Regions from separate parts of the Paraburkholderia sp. GAS333 genome, predicted to be linked through region 3. Evidence: riboswitches for the same ligand, from Rfam matches in the RefSeq annotation. Region 3 holds a riboswitch; each other region holds the start of a gene.
The links. A riboswitch is a leader RNA that binds a small molecule or an ion and turns the genes downstream of it on or off. The one in region 3 is predicted to bind cobalamin.
Positions count from the first base shown of each region.

Region 1: linked by a shared signal. The riboswitch ahead of cobG (precorrin-3B synthase) and the one ahead of cobA (uroporphyrinogen-III C-methyltransferase) in region 3 are both predicted to bind cobalamin.
Region 2: linked by a shared signal. The riboswitch ahead of ABH945_RS22145 (CbtB domain-containing protein) and the one ahead of cobA (uroporphyrinogen-III C-methyltransferase) in region 3 are both predicted to bind cobalamin.

Region 1 is NZ_JBNDKS010000004.1:337,959-347,538, reverse strand. Features, by position in the region: gene ABH945_RS23545 (cobalt-precorrin-6A reductase) at 1-671, opposite strand, end outside; gene ABH945_RS23540 (cobalt-precorrin-5B (C(1))-methyltransferase) at 668-1,819, opposite strand; gene cbiE (precorrin-6y C5,15-methyltransferase (decarboxylating) subunit CbiE) at 1,819-3,069, opposite strand; cobalamin riboswitch at 3,154-3,332, shown strand; gene cobG (precorrin-3B synthase) at 3,414-4,922, shown strand; gene ABH945_RS23525 (precorrin-8X methylmutase) at 4,915-5,541, shown strand; gene ABH945_RS23520 (precorrin-2 C(20)-methyltransferase) at 5,542-6,273, shown strand; gene cobJ (precorrin-3B C(17)-methyltransferase) at 6,270-8,168, shown strand; gene ABH945_RS23510 (AAA family ATPase) at 8,227-9,580, opposite strand, start outside.
Region 2 is NZ_JBNDKS010000003.1:1,423,094-1,432,673, reverse strand. Features, by position in the region: gene ABH945_RS22155 (FUSC family protein) at 456-2,405, shown strand; gene ABH945_RS22150 (CbtA family protein) at 2,683-3,423, opposite strand; gene ABH945_RS22145 (CbtB domain-containing protein) at 3,435-3,656, opposite strand; adenosylcobalamin (AdoCbl) riboswitch at 3,709-3,795, opposite strand; gene ABH945_RS22140 (histidine phosphatase family protein) at 3,890-4,483, shown strand; gene ABH945_RS22135 (hypothetical protein) at 4,548-4,988, opposite strand; gene ABH945_RS22130 (alpha/beta hydrolase) at 5,118-6,125, opposite strand; gene ABH945_RS22125 (MFS transporter) at 6,174-7,457, opposite strand; gene ABH945_RS22120 (alpha/beta hydrolase) at 7,532-8,614, opposite strand; gene ABH945_RS22115 (porin) at 8,688-9,580, opposite strand, start outside.
Region 3 is NZ_JBNDKS010000009.1:182,150-191,729, forward strand. Features, by position in the region: gene ABH945_RS32465 (DUF4136 domain-containing protein) at 1-491, shown strand, start outside; gene bluB (5,6-dimethylbenzimidazole synthase) at 536-1,195, opposite strand; gene ABH945_RS32475 (cobyrinate a,c-diamide synthase) at 1,179-2,504, opposite strand; gene cobO (cob(I)yrinic acid a,c-diamide adenosyltransferase) at 2,508-3,110, opposite strand; gene ABH945_RS32485 (cobalamin biosynthesis protein) at 3,107-3,547, opposite strand; gene cobA (uroporphyrinogen-III C-methyltransferase) at 3,544-4,308, opposite strand; cobalamin riboswitch at 4,582-4,824, opposite strand; cobalamin riboswitch at 4,916-5,194, shown strand; gene cobW (cobalamin biosynthesis protein CobW) at 5,398-6,504, shown strand; gene cobN (cobaltochelatase subunit CobN) at 6,511-9,580, shown strand, end outside.

The DNA of each region.
Region 1 (9,580 bases), on a different contig from region 3:
GGACGTCGCAGCATGATCACCGGCAAGCGACGCTCTCGCGCGACCTCGAGTTTCGCTTCGGTCGCGCTGCCGCCGCTATTCTTGCTGACTACGACGTCGAACGCCTGCAGCGCGAACAGCGCGCGCTCGCCCTCGAGCGTGAACGGGCCGCGCGCCGCGAGGATTCGCGCGCGCGGACTGTCCTTGTGCGACTCCAGACAGCGCACGGTCCAGAACTGATGCGGCGGAATCTCGTCGAGATGCGCGAGCGGTTCGCGTCCTAACGTCAACAGCGGCCGGCGAAACGGCGCGAGCGCGGCGACGAGTTCGTGCCAGTCGCCGACCATCCGCCAGTCGTCGCCGCTTTGCGCCTGCCAGCCACGGCGGCGCAGCGCCCAACACGGCACGCGGGCGGCGGCGCAGGCGCGCACCGCGTTCGCGCTGATCTGTGCGGCGTAGGGATGCGTTGCGTCGATCACCAGCGTGATCTTTTCGCTTTCGATGTAACGCGCGAGCCCCTCGCTGCCGCCGAATCCGCCGACGCGCACTTCGCACGACAAGTCCTCGGGCACCTTGCCGAGGCCCGCGAGACTGTACACGTCGGCGGGGCCGAGTTGCCGCGCGATTTTCAACGCGTCGCCGGTGCCGCCCAGCAGCAGTACCCTGACGGGTTGTGTCGTGGCTGGCGTCATCGTGCGGCTCCGATCAGATTGCCCTGGCGGTCGATCGCGAACATTTCCACGCTGACCTGCGGCGGAACGATATCGCGCGCGACGGCCAGCGCATGCCGGCAGACGATATCGCCGAGCGGCACCTGCTGCGCGTGCGCGAGCGCCACTGCCTGCTGACTCGTATTGGCCGCGCGAATCGCGGTTTGCAGAGCGTCATCGGCACCGTATCCGGCGGCCCATGTCGCCAGCCGTTCGAGATCGATGCTCGAATTCCGGCTATGCAGATCGAGATGCCCGGCCGCCAGCTTGCTGAGCTTGCCGAAGCCGCCGCACACGCTGAGCCGCTCGACCGGCGCGCGCTTCATATGCTTGAGCACCGCGCCGACGAAGTCGCCCATTTCGATCAGCGCGATATCGGGCAGCGCATAGTGCGCGCGCATCGCGTCCTCGCTGGCGTTGCCGGTGCAGGCCGCGAGATGCGTGTAGCCGTTCGCGCGCGCCACGTCGATGCCCTGATGAATCGACGCGATATAAGCCGAGCACGAGAACGGCCGCACGATCCCGGTGGTGCCGAGAATCGACAATCCGCCGATGATGCCCAGCCGCGGGTTCATCGTTTTCAACGCGAGTTCCGCGCCGCCTTCGACGCCGATCGTCACTTCGAAGCCGCCGCTGTACGCATGCTCGGCGGCGAGTTCGGTCAGATGCTGCGTCATCATGCTGCGCGGCACGGGATTGATCGCCGGTTCTCCGACCGGCAGTGTCAGACCGGCTCGCGTCACGGTGCCGACGCCAGGCCCCGAGCGAAAAATCACGCCGGGTTCGGCGATCAGGCGCACGCGCGCGAACACGATCGCGCCGTGGGTGACGTCGGGGTCGTCGCCGGCGTCCTTGACGGTGCCGGCTTCGGCAACGTCAGCGCTGCTGGCGTTGCCGGCATCTCCGGCGACATGGACGTCATCGGCGACATCGGTGTCATTGACGACGCGGCGGCAGTAGACCAGCGGCATCGGCACATGCTGGCCCTTGGGCAGCGTAATTTCCGCGACCTCGCTGACGACGCCCGCAAGCAGCAGACGCGCCGCCGCCAGCGACGTCGCGGTGGCGCAACTGCCGGTCGTGTAGCCGCTACGTAGCGGCGCGGGTTGTTCGGGTGTTTCGTCGCGCATTACGGATGATCGGTGGAAACGGCGGGCATGTTGCCCGGGATACCCGCAGCGTGCTTCGTCACGTCGAGCATCGTGATCGGCAACGCCTGACGCCACGTATCGAAACCGCCGAGCGGCCGCGCGTCGGCCAGCGCGACGCGGGTCAGCGTGCCTCCGTGCCGGTCGCGCCACGCGATCAGCGCCGCTTCGCCTTGCAGCGTGACCGCGTTCGCCACCAGACGGCCGCCGTCGCGCAGACTCTCCCAGCAGGTTTCCAGCACGCCCGGCACCGTCACGCCACCGCCGATAAACACCGCATCCGGCGCGGGCAGTCCGTGCAGCGCCTCGGGCGCGCGGCCCGCGACGAGTTGCAGACCCGGCACGCCCAATGTGTCGCGGTTATGTTCGATAAAAGCCTGCCGCTCCGGATGCCCTTCGACGGCAATCGCGCGGCAGGCGGGATGCGCGCGCATCCATTCGATCCCGATCGAGCCGCTGCCCGCGCCCACGTCCCACAGCAATTCGCCGGGCGTCGGCGCGAGGCGCGCGAGCGTGATCGCGCGCACATCGCGTTTGGTCAACTGGCCGTCGTGGCGAAACGCGTCGTCAGGCAGACCGCAGGTCAGCGGCAGACGCGGCGCGGCTTCGTCCGCGCGGCATTCGAGCGCGATCAGATTCAGCGCGGCGACTTCGCCCGCGGGCCATTGATCGGCCCGGCCGTCGATCCGCCGTTCCAGATCGCCGCCCAGATGTTCGAGCACGACCATCCGGGTCGCGCCGAAGCCGCGCGTCGCCAGCAACGCGGCAAGCGCGGCGGGCGTGCGGCCGTCGGCGCTCAGCACGAAAATGCGCGCGCCGTCATGCAGATGCGCATTCAACGCCGCCAGCGGACGACCCACCACCGACACCGTCGCCACGTCCTGCAACGGCCAGCCCAAACGCGCTGCCGCCAGCGACAACGACGACGGCGCGGGCAGCACCCGCAGTTCGCCCTCGGGCAACTGCCGCGCCAGCGTCGCGCCGACGCCGAACAGCATCGGGTCGCCGCTCGCCAGCACGCACACGCTCTGATTGCGCTCGGCCAGCAACGGTGCGAGATCGAACGGACGCGGCCACTGGGTGCGGCGCGCGGCGAGTCGCGCGGGCAGCATCGCCAGATGACGTTCGCCGCCATAAATCACCGACGCCGTCAGCAAAGCACGCCGCGCGGGCCGTCCCAAACCGGCGAAGCCGTCGTCGCCAATGCCCACTACGGTCAGCCATGCCGGCATGCATCCATCCTCACTCTGAATCTTCAAATAATGCGCTGTGCCACGCCTGTCAAAGCGTCCAGCCTCGTTGCGCTGTCCGAAAAAAGGCATAATACAGCCGCCGGTGCCCTTCGGGGCCGAAGAGGGAACACAGTGCCACTGTGGCTGCCCCCGCAACTGTATGCAGCGAGTCCGCCTGCGCTGCGCGCCACTGGATTGACCGGGAAGGCCGCGGCGGATCATGACCTGCCAGCCAGGAGACCTGCCGGCAACACTGTTCGTGCCAGCCAACATCGGGCGGGGTGTACCGATGCCGCAGCAAGCCTGACGCGGCTTGCTCGGGTTTTTGTGCGACGCTCAACCCGGTGTCCGTCTTGAATCAAGCTTCGCCCTCCCTCGTTTTGCCTCACGCGGTCCCGACACTGCGGCCCTCGGCGTGTCCGGGGCTGCTGCGCATCGTCGCCGCGCGCGATGGCGGGATCTGCCGGATCAAGCTGCCTGGCGGCGTATTGAGCGCGGCGCAGGCCGAGGTTATCGCAGGCGCGAGCGCACGGCACGCGGCCGGGGTGGTTGAGTTGACCAATCGCGCGAATTTGCAGGTGCGCGGGGTGCGTAGCGGGCACGAAGCGGCGTTGATCGAGGCGCTGGTGGGTGCGGGGCTTGGGCCTGAGCCTATGTCGGGGGGGAGCGTGGCCGTTAATGCGAGCGCCGCTTCCGCCGACGATGTCCGCAACGTGATGATCAGCCCCGCCGCCGGACGCGATCCCGCGGCCCTGGTCGATACGACGCAGCTGTGTGCCGAACTGCTCGCGCTGCTGCAAAGCGACACGCGGTTTGCAGCGTTGTCGCCGAAATTCGCGTTGCTGCTGGATGGCGGTGAGCGGCTGGCGCGGGTCGATCATCCGCATGATGTGTGGATCGCGGCGTCGCAGGGTGTCGAGGGTGTGCGGTTCGTGTTCGGGTTGGCGGGATGCCCGCCGGAGGCTTCGGCTTCGGCTTCGGCTTCGGCTTCGGCTTCGGCTTCGGCTTCGGCTTTTCAAAGCGTAGCTGCGCCTGAACCGCAGCAAGTCGGGCGGCTTAACAAAGGCACAGGCCCATTAGCCGCCGTATCGCCCGCGCAAGTCCCGGCTCTCGTGCGAGCGCTGCTGCACACCTTCCTCGACCTCGCCGCCGACGACGCCACCCGCATGCGTCACCTGCTCGCCACCCATGCCGTCGATGCCATCCTGCAGCACGCCCAGACCTACGTCGACTTCCCGCTCTCACGCGACGCGTCGCTCGCCGGCTGGCAACGCAGCACGCCAGCCGACGCCGGCCTTCGCCTCGGCGCGCATCCGCAATGCAAGTTGGGAACATGGCACGCAGGCGGCCAACCGCCGCTCGGCCGCGTCGATGCCGATACCTTGCGCGCCCTCGCCTTGCTCGCGCGCCAGCACAACACCGGCATCCTGCACATCACCCCGTGGCAAAGCGTGCTGCTTCCCGACCTCGCGACCGACACCGTGCCCGCCGTGCTAACCGCACTGAACGCGCTCGGCCTCGCCTGCGACCCGTCGCAGCCGATCACGCGTCTGATCGCGTGCGCCGGGTCGAGCGGCTGCGCAAAAAGTCTCGCGGACACCAAAGCCGACGCGCAGCAACTCGCCGCGCAACTGCCCGCGGGCGTCGAAGTGCACCTCAGCGGCTGCCCGCGATCCTGCGCGGCCGCGCATTGCGCGCCCTACACGCTGCTGGCGGTTGCGCCCGGCAGCTACGACCTTTATCGACGCGACGACAGCGGATCCGGTTTCGGCCGCTGCGTCGCGCACCAACTGACGATCCAACAGGCCGCCGACACGCTCGCGCGCCTGGCCCGGAGTAACACTGATGCTTGAATACATACGCGACGGTCAGGAGATCTATCGCCAGTCGTTCGCGACGATCCGCGCGGAGGCCGACCTGTCGCGCATTCCCGCCGACCTCGAAAAACTCGCGGTGCGCGTGATCCACGCATGCGGGATGGTCGACGTGATCGACGATCTGCAATTTTCCGCCGATGCCGGCACCGCAGGCCGCGTCGCCCTCGCTCAAGGCGCGCCGATTCTGTGCGACGCGGGCATGGTCGCGCAGGGCATCACGCGAGCCCGGCTGCCCGCGGGCAACGAAGTGATCTGCACGCTCACGCAGCCGGACGTCCCCGCGCTCGCCCGCGAACTTGGCAATACGCGCTCGGCTGCCGCGCTCGAATTGTGGCGTCCGCATCTGGCGGGCAGCGTCGTCGTGATCGGCAATGCGCCGACCGCGCTGTTTCATCTGCTCGACATGCTCGATGCCGGCGCGCCAAAACCCGCGCTGATCCTCGGCTTTCCGGTGGGTTTTATCGGCGCGGCCGAATCGAAGGCGATGCTCGCGCAGGACAGTCGCGGCGTGCCCTTCGTCGTCGTGAACGGCCGGCGCGGCGGTAGCGCGATGGCTGCCGCGGCCGTCAATGCGCTCGCAACGGAGGTCGAATAAATGGCGGTGCAAGGACGTTTGCTCGGACTCGGCGTCGGCCCCGGCGACCCCGAACTCATCACGCTGAAGGCGCTGCGTTTGCTGAAAGCGGCACCCGTGGTCGCGTATTTCGTCGCCAAGGGGAAAAAGGGCAACGCGTTCAGCATCATCGAAGCGCATTTGCACGAGGCGCAGCAGCATCTGCCGCTGGTTTATCCGGTGACGACCGAGGCGCTCGAACCGCCGCTGTCGTATGAAGCGATCATTGCCGACTTCTACGACACCGCCGCAGGCGTCGTGTCCGCGCATCTCGACGCGGGTCGCGACGTGGCGGTGATCTGCGAAGGCGATCCGTTCTTCTACGGCTCGTACATGTACCTGCACGACCGGCTCGCGGCGCGCTACGACAGCGAAGTCGTGCCCGGCGTCTGCTCGATGCTCGGCGGCGCGGCGGTGCTCGGTGCGCCGCTGGTGTATCGCAACCAGAGCCTGTCGGTGTTGTCGGGCGTGCTGCCAGAGGAAGATTTGCGCCGCCGTCTCGCCGATGCCGACGCTGCCGTGATCATGAAACTCGGCCGCAATTTCGACAAGGTGCGGCGCGTGCTTGGCGAGCTTGGCCTCGCGAAACGTGCGCTTTACGTCGAACGCGCGACGATGGGCAATCAGCGCATCGTGCCGCTCGCGGACGTCGATCCGATGGCGTCGCCGTATTTTTCGCTGCTCGTCGTGCCGGGGGAAAAATGGCAAGGATGACGGCAGCGCCCGCCATCGTGATTCTCGGCGCGGGCGCGTTGGAGACTGCCCGGCGCATTCAGGCTTTGTATCGCGGACGTGGTGCGGGCGAAGGTGAACGACTCGCAGCCGAGGCTGATGTCGCGAAGACCGCAGGCGATGCGCACGCGAGTCATCTGGAAGGCGTAGCAAATGCCAGCGGCTCTGCTGCTGCTTCGAACCCCGCGTCTGCGAATCCCGCTGCTCCGCTGGCAAGCGCCGCTTGCCAGATCCACGCACTGCAAGGCCGTGTCGAGGCCGATGTCGGCTATACCGAACTCGGCGCGCATCTGTGCGAACTCTACGCACGCGGCACACCGATCGTCGCCTTGTGCGCAGCGGGCATCGTGATTCGCTGCCTCGCGCCGATGCTGTCGAACAAGGGCGTCGAGCCGCCGGTGCTCGCCGTCGCCGAAGACGGCAGCGCGGTCGTGCCGTTGCTCGGCGGACTCGCCGGCGTCAACGTGATGGCGCGCGAAATCGCCGCTGCTCTGGCCGTGGCGCCCGCCATCACGACTAGCGGCGAACTGCGCTTCGGCACCTGCGTGCTCAATCCGCCCGAAGGTTATGCACTCGCCGATATCGGGCAAGGCAAGCGCTTCGTGTCGGATCTGCTGGCGGGCGAGAGCACGCGCATCGAAGGCGACGCGCCCTGGCTCGACGACGCGCGGCTGCCGCGCTCAGAAAACGCCCGCCTCGCGATTCGCGTGACGCCGCGTGTATGGGACGGGCGTGAAGATGACCTGGTGATTCATCCGCGCAGTGTGGTTGCTGCGGTGACGGGGTTTGCAGATGCCGCTGACCGCATCGCTGCCCGCGTCCGCGATTCGCTCGATGCACACCGTCTCGCGCCGCTATCGCTCGCAGCCCTGCTGATTTCGCTGGAACACGCGTCGAACCCCGCGTTCGCTGAAGCCGCCGCGCTGCTCGACGTGCCGTTGCGCTTCACGCAGACTCGCGCTGAAGACAACGCAACGCCCGCCAGCCTCCTGCAAGCAGCCCTGCGCGTGCCGTACGAAACGCTGGACGACGACGCAGCGACAGGCATCGCGCTTGCCCTCACCCCGCTCGCGATCGATCCGCACACGATTGGCCGCGCACGAGGCCGCCTGACCGTGATCGGTCTCGGCCCCGGCAGCGCCGATCTGATGGTCCCCGCGGCCCGCGCCGCGCTCGACGAAGCCACCGACATCCTCGGCTACGACACCTACGTGAAAATGGCCGGCCCGTTGCGCGCGAGCCAGCGGGTGCACGGCACCGACAATCGCGAGGAAATGCAGCGCGCGCGGCACGCGTTCGATCTGGCGAGCGAAGGACGTTCGGTGGTGATGGTGTCGTCGGGCGATCCAGGCGTGTTCGCGATGGCCGCAGCGGTGCTCGAAGCGCTCGACGAGGACGCGTCGCAAGCGTCGCAACACCCCGCCTGGTCGGCGGTCGAACTGAAGATCCTGCCGGGTGTGTCGGCGGCGATGGCGGCGGCGGCCCAGGCAGGCGCACCGCTCGGCCACGACTTCTGCATGCTGTCGCTGTCCGACAACCTGAAGCCGTGGTCGATCATCGAAAGACGTCTGCGGCACGCGGCCGATGCCGATCTGGTGATGGCCTTCTACAACCCGATTTCGCGCGCGCGTCCGTGGCAACTGGATAAAGCGCTGGATATCGTGCGGGAATATCGCTCCGCGCAAACGGTGGTGGTGCTCGGGCGCGACGTGGGCCGCCCCGGCGGCACGCGGCGCACGCTGACGCTCGGTGAGCTGCGTTCGTCCGATGTGGATATGCGGACGATGGTGATCGTCGGATCGTCGACGACGCGGCGGTTCGGCAAAGGCACGCTCGACGGTGACGAGTGGGTGTACACGCCGCGCTGGTACAAGTGAAAGCCTGAGCCGACGCAGGTCGGCTCAGGCCCGACGCAAGCGCATCAAGCCTGACGACTCAAGCCGCCACCTTCAGATCCTCGATTGCCCGCTGCCTTACCCCGAGGTCGTCCCACAGTTCCGGGTGGCACGTGAACACCAGGATCTGGTGCCGCGTCGCCGCATCGATCAGCGCGCGCTTGATCGCATCGCGACGCGCGGCATCGGTATGCACGGCGGCGTCGTCGAGCATCAGCAAGGTCGGCCTGCCCGACGCCTTCAAGAGGTCCGCATACGCCAGCCGCGTCAGAATGCCAAGCTGCTCGCGCGTGCCGAAACTCAGCGCGTCGAGCGTGTCGGCGCGACCATGGCGATCCAGCGTCGCGGGACTCAGATCGTCGCCGAGCGCAATGCTCGACTGCGGGAAAATCCGCTTCAGATAGTGCCCAAGCCGCTCGGTCAACGGCGCGCGCAATTGCGCGACCGCCGCGTCGCGTTCATCGACCAGCACCTCGTCCAGCAGACTCAACGCGCTCGCGCGCAGGCTCAGTTCGTCCTTGCGACGCGTGGCCTGCTCGACCTGAGCCTCCAGCGCCGCGAGACGTTCACCGAGGCCCGACGCGCCGACCGTCTCCAGTTGACTGCGCAACTGCGCGATCCGCACCTGCCGTTCGTGCTGCTCGCCACGCGCCAGTTCCGCCGATGCGCGATAGCGTTTCGCCTCGGCCGCCGGATCGTCGAGACGCACCGCTTCCAGTTCGCGCTCGCGTCCTTCGCGCTGCTTGCGCAACGCGTCGACCTGCACCCGCTGCTCGACGATTTTCGTCTGCCATTGCGTGCGGTTGCTGCGATACGCGGCGTCGCTCAATTGCGCTTCCTTGCGCTGCAATTGAGCGGCGAGCGAGTCGGCGGTGGCGATGCCGGTCGAGCGTTTTTCCGCCGCCTGCGCGAGCACCTTGCGGGCGGCCTCCAATGCGTCGCGCGCGATCTCCGCGTTACGCCGCGCTTCGTCGAGCGGCAATGCGGCGGACACATCGGGCAAACCCGCGAGCCGTTCATTCGACGCCTGCAAGCGAGCCGCCGCCGACGCGAGCGCCGCACGCAAAGCCTCGATGCCCTGCGGCGCATGCACGTCGAGAATCTTCGCCTGGCTTTTCTGCTGCGCAATCGACGCTTTCCACTTCTCGTGACGCGCCTGCGCGTCGCTGACCGATGTCACGCCGAGCGCCTGCAACAACTGGGCATGCGCAGCTTCGAGCGACGCCAGTTCGGACAATTGCGCGGATAGATCGGAGACGCCCGGAATCACGCGCAATTCGCCGAGTTCGCCGAGCTGGATCAGCTTTTCTTCGTCGACACGCAGCGTGCCGCGGCCAATGGTTTGCGCGCCGTTGATCGTCAACGAGCCGTTCAGGCTGTATTCGATGCGCGTC
Region 2 (9,580 bases), on a different contig from region 3:
GACATGGACACGTGGCCGACCGAGAATGAACGTCAGCCTCGTCACGAGTCCGGTCGGACGATGGCAGGTAGCTCAGGGCGCTCACGCCGTCTATATGTATAGAGATCGCCGCCGCTCCCACACGCAACTGCTATTTGTCCACCGCAGTCCGCAACCAATCCGCGCGCCGCGAACCAGGAGCCAAAGAGCACCACGGTCCCCAAATATTCGCCGCCTCAATTTTGACAAGCTATCATCCGGGAAAACCCGAACCCGCTGATGTGCTGCCCCACCCTTTGCAGCGCGTCCGGCGTGCCTGTTCGAGGTTATCGCCCGTCGTCGGACGGGGCTTTCAGCCGGTGATCCCGGCACGAGGGTCCAATCCGGCGATACAAAGGTGGCGGGTCCCGCGTGATCCGCCCTGCCGCGATCGGCCAAAAGCCGATGGCGGCCACTTAGCCTGGACATCATCGATCATGATTGCTGCCGCGTTTTCGCGCGTCGCCGACCGTCTGCTAGCCGCGGACCCCGGACTCGTGCGCCTCCACACCGCGCTGCGCGTCGCGCTTGCCTGCCTGCTGACTGGCGTGGCGAGCATCGCGTGGACCGTCGCCCATCGCCAACCCGTCATCCTCGCTGCGCCCGGCGTCCTGTTCGCGATGGTCGCGCCGCTGTTCCTGCGCGACGCCCGGCGCTCCGCCTGGTTCGCCACACTCGCTTACCTCTATCTGTGCGCTTGCGCGTGCTTCGCCGTCGCGGCCGTGCTGAGTCGCTACCCGTTGGCCGCCGACGCGGGCTTTCTGCTCGTGATGTTCATCGGCATGCTTTGCCAGGCCTGCGGCCCGCGTGCGCTGGGTTGCGCGATGCTGGGCGTCGTGTGTTTCTACCTCGGCCTGTATCTACATCCGTCGATCGCGCATCTCACGCAATCGCTGATGTTGTCCGCCTTCGGCCCGTTGATGGTCGTGCTGATCGGCCGCGTGGTCTTGCCGCTGCGTCCTGCTGCCACGTTCCGGCTCGCCATTCACACGCTGACGCTGCGTGCGTCGCGTGTGCTCCATACGCCAGCCGCCGCCAATCTCTCCGCGTTGAACGAAGCCGCGCTGTCGCTGGAGGAGCAGCTCGCGTTGCTCAACCCATCCGACGCGGACACGGTTCGCGAGCGGATCGTCGAAGTCGAAGTGGCGGCCGGGCAGCATGCCTTCGCGTCGAGCCACGCCGCCAGGGACAACGCCCCGACCACGGCCGACATGCTTCGTCACGCGATGACGCGGCTCAGGGAACTGACGCATCGGCGCGCTTCGTTTGTGCCGGCCAGCAACAACGCGATCGCTTCGCCGTTCTCCCGACGCCTCGCCGACATGCGCGCCAAACTCTGCTGGCTGCCTGCCACACGCGCCACGACTGCGGCGTTTCTGGCGATGCTGATCGGCCATTCGCTCTCCCCCGAGCGCTGGTTCTGGGCCGTCATCACGACATTCGTCGTGTTTCTCGGTACGCGATCTCGCGCCGATACGGTCTATCGCGGCGCGCAGCGTCTGGTCGGCACGCTGGCTGGCGCGCTGGTCAGCGTCATGCTGGTCGCGCCGCTGCACGACTCGCCGACACTATTAGTGGCAGCGATGGTGCTCTGCGTGTTCGGTTGGGCGTACTTCATCCTCAGCGCTTACGCGCCGGGGGTGTTCTTCATTACCGTGCTCGTGGGGTTGGTCTACGGCGAACTGGGTTTCGCCATGGGACCGCTGGTCGAGTTGCGGATCGAGGAAGTGCTGGTGGGCTGCATCGTGTCGTTCGCCGTCGCCATTCTGATGATGCCGCTTTCGGCCACCCGTCATGTCGAGGTTCGGTTGGGCGCTGTGCTCGGAGCGCTGCGCGAGGTGGTCCGGCTTGCGGCAGGTGCTGGTGCTGGTGCTGGTGCTGGTGGTGCTGCTAGCGTGAGCGCGTCTGAAACGCGTGCTGCCATGCGTCGGCTGGATCGTGGCTGGCACGATCTTCGGATTGCATTAAAGCCGCTGCAAACCCAGCGTGTAGTGACGTGGAATCCCGATGTCGAACTAGCCACGGGTTCGCTGCTGTGCTGCCTGCATTGGGCGCGGGTGTTGAGCGATCCGGCGCGGCGCGGGACGCCGTCTAACGAGGAAGCGGCGGCGCTCAATGCGGCGGATATCAGCGCGGCCCATGTCGAATCGATCGTGGCGCGACTGGACTCGCTGATCGCCCGATACAACGGACAGCCGAGCGGTTCGGCGCGTGATGCAACGAACGAGCGTGCGTCGGCTGCAGTGGGGATCGAGGTCGATCCAGCAAAATCACCGGCGCTGGCTCAACTGGATGGCGCGGTCTCACAACTGTTCGACCGGTTGACGCAGCCGGCCGGGAAAGCGCGACGCGTGTTCAACTGGGCGCTGCGAGGAAAAGGGGTGTGAAACGAGGGCGAGTTGCCGCGTCTGCGTGCTTATCGCGGCAATTCGCGGCAACTACGGAGACGAATACAGGAACAACGACCGGCCAACAGGAGAAACCCGTCGAACTTGTCCACAGAAAATGTTCGCAAGCCTGTGGATAACCTATCCACAACCGGGTCAAGTCCTTGATAGCAAACCAAAGTCGAGCCTTGCGCACCTGGCGCGACCGCTTGCACAGTCGCGCCGTAAGCACCGGAGCGCCAGTAGTACCGACAAGCGCCCCAGAGCCAAGCCAGCCTCAAGCCGACTTCGCCACGCCACGCACATTCAGCCGTGCGAAATCGCTGCGCTCGACCAGCGCGCCGAACAGCAACCCGATCGTCGTCCACATGATGACCTGCATGCCGATCGCGGCCACCCGGAACTTCCACAGCAGCACCGCCGGGAAAGCCGCCGGCACTTCGTTGATGACCGGCATCGACAACTGCACCGCCGCGATGATCACGATAAACACCAGTCCCGCGACAATCGAGCCGTTCCACGCGCCCAGCTTCAGCACCGCGCGGCGTCGCACCTTCAGCGAGAACACCATCGCGGCGATCGAGATCGCGATCATCAGAAAGAACAGGCCCGTGCGCATCCCGATCGTCTCGGGGTCGCCTACCGATGGCGGATTAGCCGGGTACTTGATATTGGGCACGATCACCAGCGCAATGAACGCCGCCAGCGCGAGCCACGCGGACAACGCGCGCACGCCCAGCACGCCGACACGTCCGTACGCATACGCGAACACCAGCGAGAACAGACCGCCGACCGCCGCGCCGAACGTCACCACGCCGGTCAGCAATCCGAGGCCCGCCTGGGTCTCGCGGCTCACGAGTTCAGGCTCGGGCGCTTCGCCTTTGGCGGCGTCTGCCTTTTCTTCGAACGAAATGGCCTGATCGACCTGCGGCTCGCCTACCAGTCGTGCGAAGCCGAACGTGAGCAGTCCCGCGGCGATGCCGGCGAGCATCCCGCGTACCAACAATTTACCAACCATGTCCGGCTCCGTTAGTGGCAGGGAAAGCCGAGCAGATGGCGACCGTCGTGCACGAATTCATGCACGTACATGCCGGGCACCAGCGACGTGGCACCTTCTTCTGCACCAACGAAGTAAATCGCGAGCAATAACAGCAAGCCGCCGAATACGACCCAAGGCAGCAACTCACGCAACGGGATAGGCGTGGGTTGCGCAACGGGCTGGGTCGCGGAATTGAAAACGGTGTCGTTCATAGTGACATCTCCTGGGGGTAGCGCGCCCCGAAAGTCGATTGCAAAGGAATAGTGCGAAGCTCAGGTCTGGCTTTCGGCTTGTGATGCCGATTACAGTGGCGCGACCGCGCCGGGCTCTCACCGGCTTCCGTGCTTCGCAGTCCCGCTATTCTACGCGCTAAACTCGGGCCTCCGCGACCCTGGACGTGCCGTCCGCGCCGCGTTTCGGCATCGTTTGAACGGAAATGAAAAGAATGGACCTACGACTGTTACTGGTCAGCCACGCGTCGACGGCCGCGCAGCGCGCAGGCCGCTTTCCCATCGACGACGACGCGCTCGACGCCCGTAGCATCGGCGAAACGGAAGCTGTGCGGGCGCGTATGGCCTTTTCCGGCGATGCCGCCGCGTTCGTCAGCCCGGCGGTTTGCGCGCGCGAAACGGCTTCGGCGTTGGGACTGGCCGCAACGGTCGACGAAGCTCTGGCGGATATAAATTACGGCAGATGGCGTGGCCAGCGGCTCATCGACATAGCCAACGAAGCGCCCCAGGAACTCGCCGCATGGACACGCGATCCCGACGCCGCGCCGCCCGGAGGCGAGTCGTTCGCTGCGCTCGTGAAGCGGGTGGGAGCGTGGCTCGACGCGTTGAACCCTACGACTGCGGATCACGCATCGAACCATCCGCGCCATGTCGTTGCCGTCACGCATGCCCCGCTGCTGCGGGCCGCGATTGTGCATGCGCTGGGGGCATCGCCCGAGATATTTGCGCGGATTGAAATCGCGCCGCTGTCGCTGGTCGAATTGCGGCGCTCGTCGCGCGGCTGGACATGGCGGCCGTCGGCGAGCTGACTGTCGCCGCCGTTCAACTTCAATTTATCGGGACACAGCAGCTACTCATTAACTAGCCCGCCGGTCACTGACCCGATACCACCAGCCGCAGTTTGTTCGAACCCGTGGGCGTCAGCGTGATGCCGGTCCGCTTGCCTTTATCGCCGACATAAAAGTGCTGGCGTCCCGGTGAATTCTGATCGTGAGTCGCTTCGGGCAGACACGACGCGATGTCGGCTGCGACCGCCTGCAACGCGGCGGCATTCGAACCGGCGTCGTGATGCGGCGTCCACGTGCACTGGTAGCTGCCTGGGCTCGCAGCACATTGGGCATCGTCGCCGTAGGGTTGCGCGATGCCTTTGCCATCCTCGGGTGTCATTGAAGCCAGGCCGCCCGGCGCCGCCGCCACGATTCGTTTGAGCGACGCGCACGGGCTGGGGGCATCGTCGGCCTGTGCGCTGCAGGGCAACAGCGCACCTAGCGATGCAGCGGCAAGCGCAGTGGCGAGTATTCGGGTTTTAGTCATGTCGACACGCTCCTCGGACGGTGGCGTGCGGATCATCAACATCGATCCGCGTGGTCACTGCTGCGGTAGCAGGCTTTGTGCCCATGCTGGCCCGACCGACGTGATCGCCAAGGCTCGTCGCGAACACCGTCAGACGCCAAATACCGCCGCCAGCCCCTGCTCAGAAGCAAACATCCCGTTCGCATCGTGCCCGACGCCATCGATCACGAACGTCCGGTGGGTCGCCAATCCTTGCGGATGCCGCAACGCCATATACCGCGCGTACGCGAGCCCACGCTCAAGCCGGTTCGTGCCCTGGGTCATCGCTGCACATGAGCGGTCGAGCGCGGGATGCTGCGGATCGCAATCCGCGCCGCCCAGCAGCACGGTGACATCGGAGCGCGCATAGCGTGCTTCGAGCCCGTCGGCGGATGCCGAGCCATCTTCGCCACGCGTGTAAGCGGGCAAATCTTCGAGCCCATATTTCCAGCGATTGAACGACGGACACCGAGCCGCATCGAACGCAGCGAACTCGCCGGATGCCGTCGGACGCATTGCATCGAAATACACATACGACGACGGATTCGCGACCACATACCGCAGCCCGACACCCCGCGCGGCCAGCGACGCCTGCTCGCGCGCCACCACCGCATAGCGATGCACGACCTGCGCGCCGCCCGAATGCCCCGCGATCACGACCTCGGTCAGCGATGCAAACCGGTCGTCCGAAGCGAGCGTCTGCACGATGGCGTCGAGCACGTCGAACGAACTGAGCGGCGCCGGACCTTCGGCCTCGCCACCGCCCATCCAGCTGGTCCACTCCCAATGCAAGGTGGATGGCGGGACATCGTGCGCGGCCACATCGGCGGTCGCGAGAAACTGCGGCACGATCAGCAGCGTATCGGCGGCGCTACCGCCCGCCAGCGCACAGGCCCGCTGTGCGAGGTCGAAATACGTATCGGCATTGCGCAGGCGGCCGTGAATCAGAATCACCGCGCGTTCGATGCCGCGCGCGGGGAGAAGCCAGTCGCCGTTCGCGAACACCGGCACGGTGCCGCTGCCCGCATCGGTCGTGACAGTCAGATGCCGGTTCGCGACGACCGCCACCGGACGTTCATTGGGCGCGCGCTCGTCGTCTGTAATCAAAGGCTGGGTCATGCAATAAGCTCGTGGTTAATCTGCCAGGCGGCGCCGCGCGCCACCGTGCTAATGAGCGGCGGGTCGCGCCGCCGTGCCGCGCGGCTCGCGTCCCGAGCGCGTGAAGTACACCATCGCGAGCGAAACGAAGCCGGCAAAAATCAGGTAGAACGCGGGCGTGAGACTGCTGCCGGTCACGCGCGTCAGACCGGTGATGGTGAGCGGCGCCATGCCGCCGAACAGCGTCACCGCGATGTTGTACGACAGCGCCACGCCCGCCGAGCGGCTGCGCACCGGGAACAGCGTCGCGAGCATGCCGGGATGCGAGCCGGACATCGCCGCGAGAAACACCGTGGCAACGAGTTGCGCGATGAACAGATGCCCCGGCGTCGGATTCGTCACGACGAACTGATACAGCGGATACACGCAGACCATCCACGCAATCACGATCGGATAGAACAGACGGTAAGCGCCGTAGCGGTCGGCAAGCTTGCCCGACAGCGGGAACAGGAACAGATTCAGCACGCCCGACACGAACGCGCCGAGCAGCGCGGTGGATAACGGCAAATGCAATTGCCGCTCGACATACACCGACAGATACGAGTGCCACACGTAATTCGTCGCCGCGCCGACGATGATCACGCCCATCGCGCAGATCGCCGCATCGCCGTTGTCGCGGAAAAACTGCCGGACGGTGACGCGCGGCGGCTTGTCCTTGCTATCGCGCAGGCGCTCGAATTCCGGCGACTCCGCCACGCGATGCCGGATATAAAACCCGAACGGCCCCGCCAGCGCGCCGAACAGAAACGGCAGACGCCATCCCCACGACACCAGTTGTTCATGCGTCAATTGCGTGGTCAGCAGGTAGCCGACGCCCGACGACAGCAGCAACGCAAACGCCTGCGCCGACATGTTGAAGCTGCAATAGAACATCTTCTTGTGCGGCGGGGCGTACTCGACCAGCATCGCCGACGCGGTCGCGAACTGTCCGCCGACCGACAGCCCTTGCAGCAGCCGCGCGAGCACCACCAGCAACGGCGCCGCGATACCGATGTGCGCGTAACCGGGCGTGAGGCCCATCAGCAGTGTGCTGGCGGCCATCGAGATGATCAGCAGCGACAGTGCCTTGCGACGCCCGGCGCGATCCGCGTAAATGCCGAGCAGAATGCCGCCGATCGGCCGCACGATGAAGCCGACCGCGAACGTGGCCAGCGTCAGCATGATCGACACGAAGCCGTTGCCGCCGGGAAAGAACACCTGCGCGATGATCTTCGCGAAGTAGCCGTAGATCAGAAAGTCGAACCACTCGAGCCCGTTGCCGAGCACTGACGCGAAGATCGCGCGCCGCACCATCGCCGGACTCAAAGCGTTTGGCGTGTGATCGTTGGCGGAGCTTGCGCCTTCGCGTCGATGGAAAGTCGCTTCGCTCATGGCTCGCATCCTTGGGTATCGAACATCGCCGCGAGTGCGCAGACCGACGTCAGCATCCGCGCGCCGTTGTGGCCGACGCCCGGCACGATATGAAAACTCTGTTGCAGATGATCCGTATGACGCGCGCGGATATAACGGTAATACGCTTCGGCACGCGCGACGCGCTGCGGCCCCTGCGCCTCGGCGGCACAGGTTTTATCGAGCGCGCTTTGCTGCGGATCGTCATCGTCGCCGCCGACCAGATAATCGATCCGGCGCGCGGCGTAGGCCGCTTCGAGTTGCGCGGGCGAGCGGTCGTCGAGATACGGCGGCCGCTGGTCCATGCCGTATTTCCATTGATTGAAATCGGGGCACTGTGCTGCATCGAACGGCGCGGCGACGCCTTGCGCGTTGGGCCGCTGCGCATCGAAATACGCATACGTGGACGGGCTCGCCACCACATAACGCACGTCGATGCCCTCATCGGTCAGCGCGGCGATGTTGCGTGCGGCGACCGCGTAGCGCTGCACGACCTGCGCGCCGCCCGAGTGTCCGGCGAACACGACGTGCCGCAGATTCGGGAACAGCTTCCGATCGGCGAGACGCGTGACGATCGCGTCGAGCACGTCGTACGAACTGATCGACACAGGCGCTTGCGCCGCTTCGCCGCCCATCCAGCCGTTGCCGCTCCAGCGCAGCAGATCGGCGGGCTCGTCGTGAATGCGCAGATCGAGCGTGGCGAGAAATTGCGGCGCGATCAGCAACGTCGCGTCGGGGTCCGCGTGCGCCGCGTCGCGGGCCTTCTGCGCGGTGCGGAAATACACGTCCGCATTGCGCAACTTGCCGTGAATCACGATCACCGCGCGTGTTATTTGCGGCTGCGCGACGCTCCAGTCTTTCGACAGATACAACGGAAATTCGGCGTGCCCTTGCGGTGTGTCGAGCGTGAAGCGCGTGTCCGCGATCGTCGCCACCGGCTTCAGATGCGGCTCGTACGCATGCACCGCAAGTGCAGGCTGCGCGAACGACAGCAGCATCGCGCCGCTCGCCGACGCAGCCGCGCACAGTCGCGCGAGATATCGAGAGAAATTGATAATCATCCAGCCTGACTCCTGATCACCGTGCAGTGGGTTAAACGCAGCGCGTCGCCGAATCCGTCTATGGAAACGAAAGTTAGAAACGATGCCGGATGCCGAGCGTCACGCCGGTCTGATCCGGACCGAACGCGGTGTCGCTCGTCACGCCGACCGGCGTGTACTGGCCATCGGCATAACGGGTGGCCGCGGCGTAGGCGACGGTCGCGTACACGTCGGTTCGTTTCGACAGAATATAGTCCGCGCCCAGCACGCCCATCAGCGCGTTCGACACGTTGTCCGCCTTGTTGCTCTGGTAGTAAGCGGCCAGCGTCACGCGCAGTTCCGGCTTGACCAGATAACGCACGCCGCCAAACCACAATGCCGACGACACAGACTTGCCTTTAGTCGGGTTATACAGATAGTGCTCGTAGCCGCCCATCAGCGTCGCGTCGCCGATCTGCTCGCGAGCCGACGCGCTCCAGTTGCGCGATTTGGTCCACAGGTTGCTCGAATTGATCGCGCCGTTGCGGTAGTCGTACGCGAGCGCCGCCGCGAAGCTGCCGATGTTGTAGTCGAGCGCGCCGCCATACGCGGCACTGCTCTGAAACGAATCCGCCGAGCCGCCGAAACTGTAGACGCCGGTCGCCGTCAATCCGCCGAAGTGGCCTACATACTTGACCGAATTGTTCACGCGCGCCTTGAACGAAAAGCTGTCCGACAGGCCGGTGCTCGGCATCCACGTGTATTGCTGGCCGAACACCATCGGATCGTATTTGATCAGCGTGTCGTACATGGCTGTGTACTGCAAACCCGCCGACACCGCGCCGTACGCATTCGCCAACCCGACCGCTGCCGTCCGGTTGAACAGCACGCCGGCGCTCGCATTGGTGCCGTCGTTGCCGTTGAATCCCCCTTCGAGAATGAAGAACGCGCGATTGCCGCCGCCGAGATCTTCGTCGCCCCGGAAGCCGAAGCGCGAATTGCTCAGGC
Region 3 (9,580 bases):
GATCGACTTATACGATCACGCGCATGCCGTTGCAGGAAGGCAGCGCGGATCATCTGGAATTCGAGGCGCTGCTGCGCGACGAACTGGCGCGGCGTGGGTTTGTCGACGCGACGGCGGACCAGCCCGCGCAGTATCTGCTGTCGATTGCGTACGACACGCGGCTCACGGAGATCGGCGTCGGCGTGAAGGATTGCGCGCCTCGCGGCTGCGCGCTTGAGTCTGGGGCGTCGTTTTCGCTGTTCGGCTCGCGTGCGTACCGACACTCGCTGACATTGCGGTTTTTCGACCGGGCGAGCGGCGAGCAACGCTACAAGGTCAGTGCGGCGACGGTCGATCGCAACGCCGATCCGCTACGGGCCATGCCCGCACTCGTGAAAAGCGCGCTGGCAAAGTTTCCATTCGATGCACCGCCCGACTGGCGCGTGAAACTTCGCGTGGATCAGACAGGCAGTGCGCCCGAGGTGGTGTCGGTGAAGCCGGTACAGCGGTGATTAGCGCGACTGGCATTGGCGGGCGACGGTATGCAGTGTTGCCGCTACTCCGCCGCGTTGTCATCCTCGGGCCAGCGGTTTTCGAACACGCAATCTGCGAGAGGCATCCGGCTGGCCCAGCGTTCGGTCTCCAGCATCGGTTCACTATAAAACCGGTCGACGTGACCGAGACACAAGATCGCCACGGGCCGCGCGCCCTCCGGCATGTGCAGAAGTTTGCGCACGCTGTCGACGTCGAATAGCGACACCCAGCCCATCCCCAGGCCTTCCGCGCGCGCGGCCAGCCACATGTTCTGGATCGCGCACGCGACCGACGCCAGATCCATCTCCGGCAATGTCCGGCGGCCGAAAATGTGCCGCTCGCGTCCGTCCATCAGCGCCATCACCAGCACTTCGGCACATTCCAGCATGCCTTCCACTTTCAGCTTCATGAACTCTTCGCGACGCTTGCCGAGCGCGTCGGCGGTGGCGATCCGTTCGCTTTCGACTGTCGCGTGAAGAGCCGTGCGCAACCCGGCATCGGTGATGCGCATGATCCGCCACGGCTGCATGAAGCCCACGCTCGGCGCGTGATGCGCCGCGTCGAGCAGGCGCTGCAGCACGGCGGGATCGACCGGATCGCGGACAAAATGGCGCATGTCGCGGCGTTCGTAAATCGCGCGATAAACGGCGTCGCGCTCGGAGTCGTTAAAAGGCTTCGCCATGGAACAGGGCGGCCGTGAAGGCCGGGTTGGAGGGCCAGTAAGCATGCATATAGGTCGCCACGATCGATCCCGCGCGATACACGGCCTCGCCGGGTGCATCGCCGTGTGGCCGGGTGGCCGAGCGCAGCGGGACGAGCGGCGTGTTCAGCTTCGAGTAGTGAAACGTGTGACCGGTCAGCGGTCCATGAAGGCTGTCGATCTGCTGCATGCCGAGCGCGGCGAAGCGCTTCTGCATCGTCGCGTGACCGGGCAGCAGGCCGAGCATCGGCGTGCTGACGCCTTGTGCGTCGGTCAGTTGGTCGAGCAGGTAGAGCATGCCGCCACATTCGGCGACGACCGGTTTGCCTGACGCCGCGTGGCTTCGGATCGACGTGGCGCTGCGCAGATTGGCCGCCAGTGTTTGCGCGTGCAATTCCGGGTAGCCGCCGGGCAGATACAGCGCGTGCGTGTCGGCGGGCAGCGGTTCGTCGGCGAGCGGCGAAAAGTAGTCGACCTGCGCGCCCAGCGTTTCCAGCAACGCCAGATTCGCCGGATAGATGAACGAGAACGCGGCGTCGCGGGCGACGGCGATCCGCTTGCCGTCCAGCAGGCGCGGCAATACCTCGGGCATGTGTGCGCCGAAATCGACGGCTGGCGGCAGGGCGGTCAGTGCGGTTTGCGCGAGCGTATCGGCGGCACGGTCCAGACGCGCGTCGAGGTCGTCGATCTCGGCGGCCTGATGCAGTCCGAGGTGGCGATCGGGCAACGCGATTTCGTCGCTGGCTGCGATGTGGCCGCACCAGTGCAAGCCAGGCGGCAACGCTTCCTGGAGCATCTGCGCATGCCGCGCGGAACCGACACGATTCGCCAGCACGCCGTGAAACGGCACCTCGGGCCTGAATCGCGCGAGACCGAACGCGACCGCGCCGAAGGTCTGCGCCATCGCCTTCGCCGAAATCACCGTCAGCACGGGCACGCCGAATGTCGTGGCGAGATCGGCGCTGTTCGGCGTGCCGTCGAACAACCCCATCACGCCTTCGATCAGGATCAGATCGGTTTCGGCCGCTGCCTGCGCGAGCAGCGCGCGGCAGCCGGCTTCACCGACCATCCACAGATCGAGCGACAGCACCGGCGCGCCGCTCGCGCGCGCAAGGATCATCGGATCGAGAAAATCCGGGCCGGTCTTGAAGACCCGCACGCGTCGCCCTTGCCGCGCGTGGTAGCGCGCGAGCCCCGCGGTGATCGTAGTCTTGCCTTGCCCCGACGCGGGCGCGCTGATGAACAACGCAGGGCACGCCGTGGAGCGTGTGCCGCCGGGCGACGCGGACATCGCTCAGAACTCCACGCCGCGCTGCGCTTTCACGCCTTGCTCGCGGTACGGATGCTTGACGATGCGCATTTCGGTGACGAGGTCGGCGGCTTCGATCAGCGCGTCGGGCGCGTGACGGCCGGTCACCACCACGTGCAGCATGTCGGCGCGCGCGTTCAGCACGGCGAGCACTTCGTCGAGCGGCAGGTATTCGTACTTGAGCACCGTGTTCAGCTCGTCGAGGATCACCATCTGATAGTCGCCGCTTTCGATCATCCGGCGCGCTTCGTCCCAGCCTTTGCGGGCGGTGGCGATGTCGGCGTCGCGGTTCTGCGTGTTCCAGGTGTAGCCGTCGCCCATCGTGACGAAATCGCAGTTCGCGATCGCGCCGAGAAAATCGCGCTCGGACGTATGCAGCGCGCCCTTGATGAACTGCACGACGCCGAGACGCATGCCGTGTCCCAGCACCCGCACGGCCATGCCGAACGCGGCCGTGGTTTTGCCCTTGCCGGTGCCGGTGTTGACGATCAGCAGACCTTTTTCGACGGTCGCGCCGGCCTGTTTCTTCTCATGGCCTTCGCGCCGGCGCTCGGTCATGCGTTGATGCGATTCGGGATCCGTTTTCATGGGAGGTCCTGTTGGGTATATCGAGTGTGAGTTTGAACCGGCTTCCTGTCGACGCCTGGATTCGACGCCGCGACAGCCACGGTCACGCCGTCATAAACCGTTTTACGGACGACGAGACAAGCGGTAGCTTCCGGCGATTGTGCGGCGAGCAACGCGCACGGCTCGCAGACGCCGTCCACGCCGACATGCTCGCGTGCGGCCGCCGAAGGGCTTTCGACCGGCAATGCGGCAATCTGCTCGCGGCTGAACAATCTCAGCGGCAGGCCGTGGCGCGCGCAGAACTCGCGTAAACCGGGTTCGTCGGCTTTGATGTCGATTGACGCGATTGTGTTGATCTGCTCGAAGTCGAGCGGGCCTATCGCCTGACGTACCGCCGCTTCGATCTGTTCAGCCGAACTTTGTGAGCGGCATCCAATGCCGACGCTGATTGTTTTCATTTGACGTTGGCTCCGTTTGCCGTCGTCGCGGCGGCTGTCGACAGCACGCCGTCAGCCAGCGAGGCCACGCCGCCGATCACCACGATCGCAGGCGACCCGAGCCCCGCACGCGCGACTGTGTCCGCAAACCCGCCGAGCGGCGCGAGTGCGTGGCGCTGCTCGGGCCGCGTCGCCGATTCGATCGCGGCGCACGGCGTATCGGCGGACAGGCCCGCCGCGAGTAACGCGCCGGTAATGTCGCTCAAACGACGCATGCCCATGTAAATCACGAGCGTCATGCGGGTGGCGGCGAGCGCGGCCCAATCCGGCTCGCCGCTGCCCGCGCCGTGTCCGGTGACAAACACCACGCCCTGCGTGTAATCGCGATGCGTGACCGGAATGCCGATCGCCGCAGGCGCCGCGATCCCCGCTGTAATGCCGTTGATCACTTCCACGTCGACGCCCGCGGCCAGCAACGCCTGGCGCTCTTCGCCGCCGCGGCCGAACACGAACGGATCGCCGCCTTTCAGCCGCGCGACGCTGCGCCCGGCTCGCGCGTGTTCGAGCATCTGCGCGACGATTCCCGCCTGCGGCGTCGACGGATGACCGCCGCGTTTGCCGACGTAGACGACCAGCGCATCCGCGCGGGCGAATTGCAGCACGTCGGGATTCACCAGATCGTCGACCAGCACCACATCGGCCTGGGCGAGCGCGCGGGTCGCCTTGAGCGTCATCAGTTCGACGTCGCCGGGACCCGCGCCGATCAACCACGCGCGCGTCATCGCGGCGTGCATGGCGCACGCCATGTCATAACGGACGAAGCGGCCGAAACGGATCGGGAACGGAAAGCGGCAGAACGCCGGACAGCGGACAGTGAAATCATGTGATGCGACAACGGATTCAGGCATGGCGAACAACGCGACCCGTCACGCTGTTTTCGACAAACACGCGAACGGAATACGGCTACGCCATGCTTTAACGCCTTCACATCCGTCCCTCGCGGATTCCAGCGGCCGGCGGCGAGAAATTCGAGATTCGTCGAGATTCGTCGAGATTCGCCGCCTCCGCGTCTGGCCGGTATCCGGGCTGGCGGCCTCATGCGCTTTGCCTTCCCGCCCCGATTCACGGGACAGTGGCATCGAAAAAACGCATGCGCGGCGCAGCAGAAGTGAATCTGGCGCAGCAGGTCGCTTACCGTTGCGGGGACAGCACAGGTTGAGCGCACGAACGCGCTGCCTGTTTCCCGTTTAACTGCACACGCGAACGCATGTGCGGGCACCAAACGCGCGCATACGATAGCACAGGACGCCCCGCCCGCTAAGCGTTTCCGGCTGATGCGGGCGGCTTTGCCGCAGCTTCCGGCGCCTTGACTGCGGCGTCTTGCGCGCCTAAACTCGCACGCACTTTGGTGCTCGTGTGCGCTCTCGTGCGCATGCAGTTAAACGGGAAACAGGGTGCCCACCTTCTCTGGATCGGGTCAACCTGTGCTGCCCCCGCAACGGTAAGCGAAAAGTGGTGTCGGCTTCATGCGCGACACCGCGGAGCCGGCTTCGATGTCCACGCGCAAGGCCGCGTCGGCATATCACCACTGGGCGAGAAATCACTCGTCCGGGAAGGGGAAGCGGCGCTTTCGCCAGCCCGGATACCGGCCAGATCAAGCAGGACACCCGTCGCGGGGATGCGACGGCGCGTTCATGACCTCATTCCCGCTTTCTGTTTTTCTGTTGTCGCGGCAACGCCGTCGTTCGTCCCCGTGTTTATATTGTCGTGGCCCGTCGCGCTTCAGCTTTCAGCTTGCGCCCGGCCATGCCGATGCAGACAGACGAACCGACGCGCCGGCGCACGTGCAACCCCTACGGATGGACCTCACGATGCAAACTCAAATGCGCAAGATTCCCGTCACCATCGTCACGGGCTTTCTCGGCAGCGGCAAAACCACGTTGCTGCGGCACATCCTTCAGCATGCGGGCGGCAAGCGCATCGCGGTGATCGTCAACGAGTTCGGCGAACTCGGTATCGACGGGGAAATCCTGAAGGGGTGCGGGATCGGCTGCGATGAAAACGGCGTCGAAACCGAAGGGCAACTGTACGAACTCGCGAACGGCTGCCTGTGCTGCACCGTGCAGGAAGAGTTTTTTCCGGTGATGGAAAAGCTCGTCGAGCGGCGCGGCCAGATCGATCACGTGCTGATCGAAACCTCCGGCCTCGCGTTGCCGAAACCGCTCGTGCAGGCGTTCAACTGGCCGCAAATCAAGAACAGTTTCACGGTCGACGCGGTCGTCACGGTGGTGGACGGCCCGGCTGCGGCAAGCGGCCAGTTCGCCGAAAACCCCGTCGCCGTCGATGCGCAGCGCAAAGCTGATCCGAATCTCGATCACGAATCGCCGCTGCACGAGTTGTTCGAAGACCAGTTGTCGGCGGCCGATCTGGTGATTCTGAACAAGACCGATCTGCTCGACGACGCGCAGCAAAGCGCGGTCGAAGCGGTGATTCGCGAGGAAATTCCGCCGCAGGTGAAGATCGTGCGCGCGCAACGCGGCGAACTGGATCTGCACACGCTGCTCGGTCTCGAAGCGGCATCGGAGGAAACGATCCACTTGCGCCACGATCACCACGGTTCCGCCGACGACGCCGATCATCACCACGACGAATTCGATTCGGTGGTCGTGCAGGCGGATGCGCCGTCGCGCGAAGCGGTGATCGCCGCGTTGCAGAAGCTGGTCGAGGCGAACACGATTTATCGCGTGAAGGGTTTTGCCGCGTTGCCGGGTGCGCCGATGCGTCTGGTGATTCAGGGCGTGGGCCGTCGCTTCGACAGCTATTTCGATCGACGCTGGCAGGCGGGCGAGGGCAATCAGAGCCGCTTCGTGCTGATCGGCGAGGACCTCGATCAGCCTGCGCTGCAACGCGCGTTCGACGCCGCGCTCGGCGTGGTGGCGTCGAATGCGGCGCCCGCCGCTGCAGCGAACCAGGCGTAAGCGCTCATGCATCTGCTGCGCACCACGCCGGGCGGTTTTGTCGACGATACCCAGGGCGTGATCCGTATCGATCAGCAGCCCGCCGATATCGTGGTGCTCAGTTCCGCCGACACCACGCTGTCGCTGCTGGCGAGCGTGTTTCCACGTTTGGGTGACGGCTTTCCGAGCATCCGGCTCGCGAACGTCACCTATTTGCGGCAACCGGCGTCGGTCGATTTTTATATCGAAGACGTGTTGCAGCATGCGCGGGTGGTGGTGGTCGACCATCTCGGCGGCGAGGCGTACTGGCCGTACGGCATCGAACAGGTGGTCGCGCTCGCGGAGCGCAACGGCCAAACGCTCGCGATGTTTTCCGGCGATTTGCAGGAAGACCCAAATCTGCTCGCGCGCAGCACGGCGGATGCCGATCTGTGCCATCAGTTGTGGCGTTATCTGCGGGAAGGCGGTCCGCAAAATGCCGAGGCGTTTTTGCGTTGTATCGCTTTCCGGAATTTTGGCTGGGGACACGAACCTGCACCGCCGCGCGCGCTGCCGGCGGCGGCGTTGTATCACCCGGAGCACGACACGCCGACCGTTGCCGACTGGCAGGCGCGCTGGCAGCCGAATGCGCCGGTCGCGGCGATTCTGTTCTACAAGGCGCATCTGCAGGCGGCCAACACGGCCGTGTTCGATGCGCTGATCGACGCGCTCGAAGGGCAAGGTCTGAATCCGCTGCCGCTCGCGATTACGTCGCTGAAAGACGCGATGAGCCGCGACGTCGTGCAGTCGTTATGCGCGCAGCACGACGTTTCGCTCGTATTGAATACGACCGCGTTCGCGGCGAGTGCGATCGACGACCCCGAGCCGCTCGCGCTCGCGGGCGATGCGCCGGTGTTCCAGGTGATCCTGAGCGGCGGCAATCGCGACGACTGGGTCAAGGACAACCAGGGTCTCAATTCGCGCGATATCGCGATGCATATCGCGCTGCCCGAAGTGGACGGCCGCATCATCACGCGCGCGATCAGCTTCAAGGGGCTTGCTTATCGGTGTCCGCATACGCAGGTCGACGTGGTCCGCTATCAGCCGGATCTCGAACGCGTGAGCTTTCTCGCTGAGTTGAGCCGTCGCTGGTGCCGTCTGCGTACGCTCGATAACGCGGACAAGAAACTCGCGCTGATCCTCGCCAATTATCCGATGAGCGAAGGGCGCATCGGCAATGGCGTGGGACTCGATACGCCGGCTTCGGTGGTCGGCATCCTGTCGATGCTGGGCGATGAGGGCTACCGTCTCGCCAGTTCGGACGATCTGCCCGCGAACGGCGACGCACTGCTCAAGAAGCTGACGGAAGGCGTGACCAACGATCCGGTGGTCCGCGATCTGCGTCCCGCGTTGCAAAGCCTCGCGCTCGACGACTATCTGACGCATTTCAACGCGCTGCCCGCTGAGACGCGGCAAGCGTTGAACGCGCGCTGGGGTACCCCCGAGCAGGACCCGACGCTGCGGCGCGGCCGCTTCATGATCGCGGGCTGGCGTTGCGGGCATGTGTTTGTCGGCATCCAGCCGTCGCGTTCGCGCGAACAGGGCGATTACGCGAGCTATCACGACGCCGAACTCGTGCCGCCGCATTCCTATCTGGCGTTCTATTTCTGGCTGCGTCATCAGTTCGGGATCGACGCGGTCGTGCATGTCGGCAAGCACGGCAACCTCGAATGGCTGCCGGGCAAGAGCGTCGCGTTGAGCGATACGTGCTGGCCCGACCTGATTCTCGGGCCGATGCCGCATCTGTATCCGTTCATCGTCAACGATCCGGGCGAGGGCAGCCAGGCCAAACGGCGCGCGCAGGCGGTCATCGTCGATCACCTGATGCCGCCGCTCACGCGCGCTGAAAGTTATGGGCCGCTGCAGGATCTGGAGCGGCAGGTCGACGAATACTACGACGCGCTAATGGTCGATCCGCGCCGCTCGAAGCTGTTGCGGCGCACGATTCTCGCGACCATCGTCGAACATAAGCTGCACGAGGAACTGAGTCTCGCCGCGCCGAGCGGACAGGACGACGAAGACGCGTTGCTCACGCGCGTCGATGCGTGGCTGTGCGAGTTGAAGGAAGCGCAGATTCGCGATGGTCTGCACACGTTCGGGCAATCGCCGGACGGCGTGCAGCGGCGCGATACGCTGCTGGCGCTGGGGCGTTTCCCGGTTGGTGACGGACAGGGCGCGAAGGCCGGACTGATCGACGCGCTTGCTTGCGATCTGCGGATGGATCACCTGTTCGATCCGTTGTCGGTGGATTGGGCGGCGGCCTGGGAAGGGCCGCGTCCCGAGGTGTTGCAGCAGGTCAGCGATGCGCCGTGGCGTCATTGCGGCGATACGCGAGAGCGTCTGGAATTGCTCGCAGCAGAGTTGTTGCGCGGTGTTTGCGGTGAAGTCGAGCCTTTAGCTTCCGACGCTTCGCTCGAAAGCTTGCCGCGTGCCGCGCAGGTGATCGGGCGCTTGCGCAATGACGTTTTGCCGCGTCTGGACGCCTGCGGTCCGCAGGAAATGACGCATCTGAAGCGCGGTCTCGAAGGACGTTTCGTGCCGCCGGGGCCGAGTGGTTCGCCGTCGCGCGGACGCCCCGACGTGCTGCCCACCGGCCGCAACTTCTATTCCGTCGACACCCGCGCCGTGCCCACGCAAGCCGCGTGGTCGCTCGGCTTGAAATCCGCGCAACAGTTGATCGAGCGGCATCTGCAGGAAAAGGGCGATTACCCGCGTGCCATTGGACTCTCGGTCTGGGGCACGGCCACGATGCGAACCGGCGGCGATGACATCGCGCAGGCGCTCGCGCTGTTGGGCGTGCGGCCAAAATGGGCGCCCGGCAGCCATCGCGTGACCGATTTCGAAATCATGCCGATCGAAGCATTCGACCGGCCGCGTATCGACGTCACGTTGCGTGTGTCGGGCTTTTTCCGCGATGCGTTCGCGAACGTGATGCATCTGTTCGATGCCGCCGTGCAGGCGGTCGCCGAACTCGACGAACCCGAAGACCTGAACCCGATCCGCGCCCGCGTGCTGCGCGAACGCGATGCGCTGATCGCGCGCGGCATGGACGCCGCCG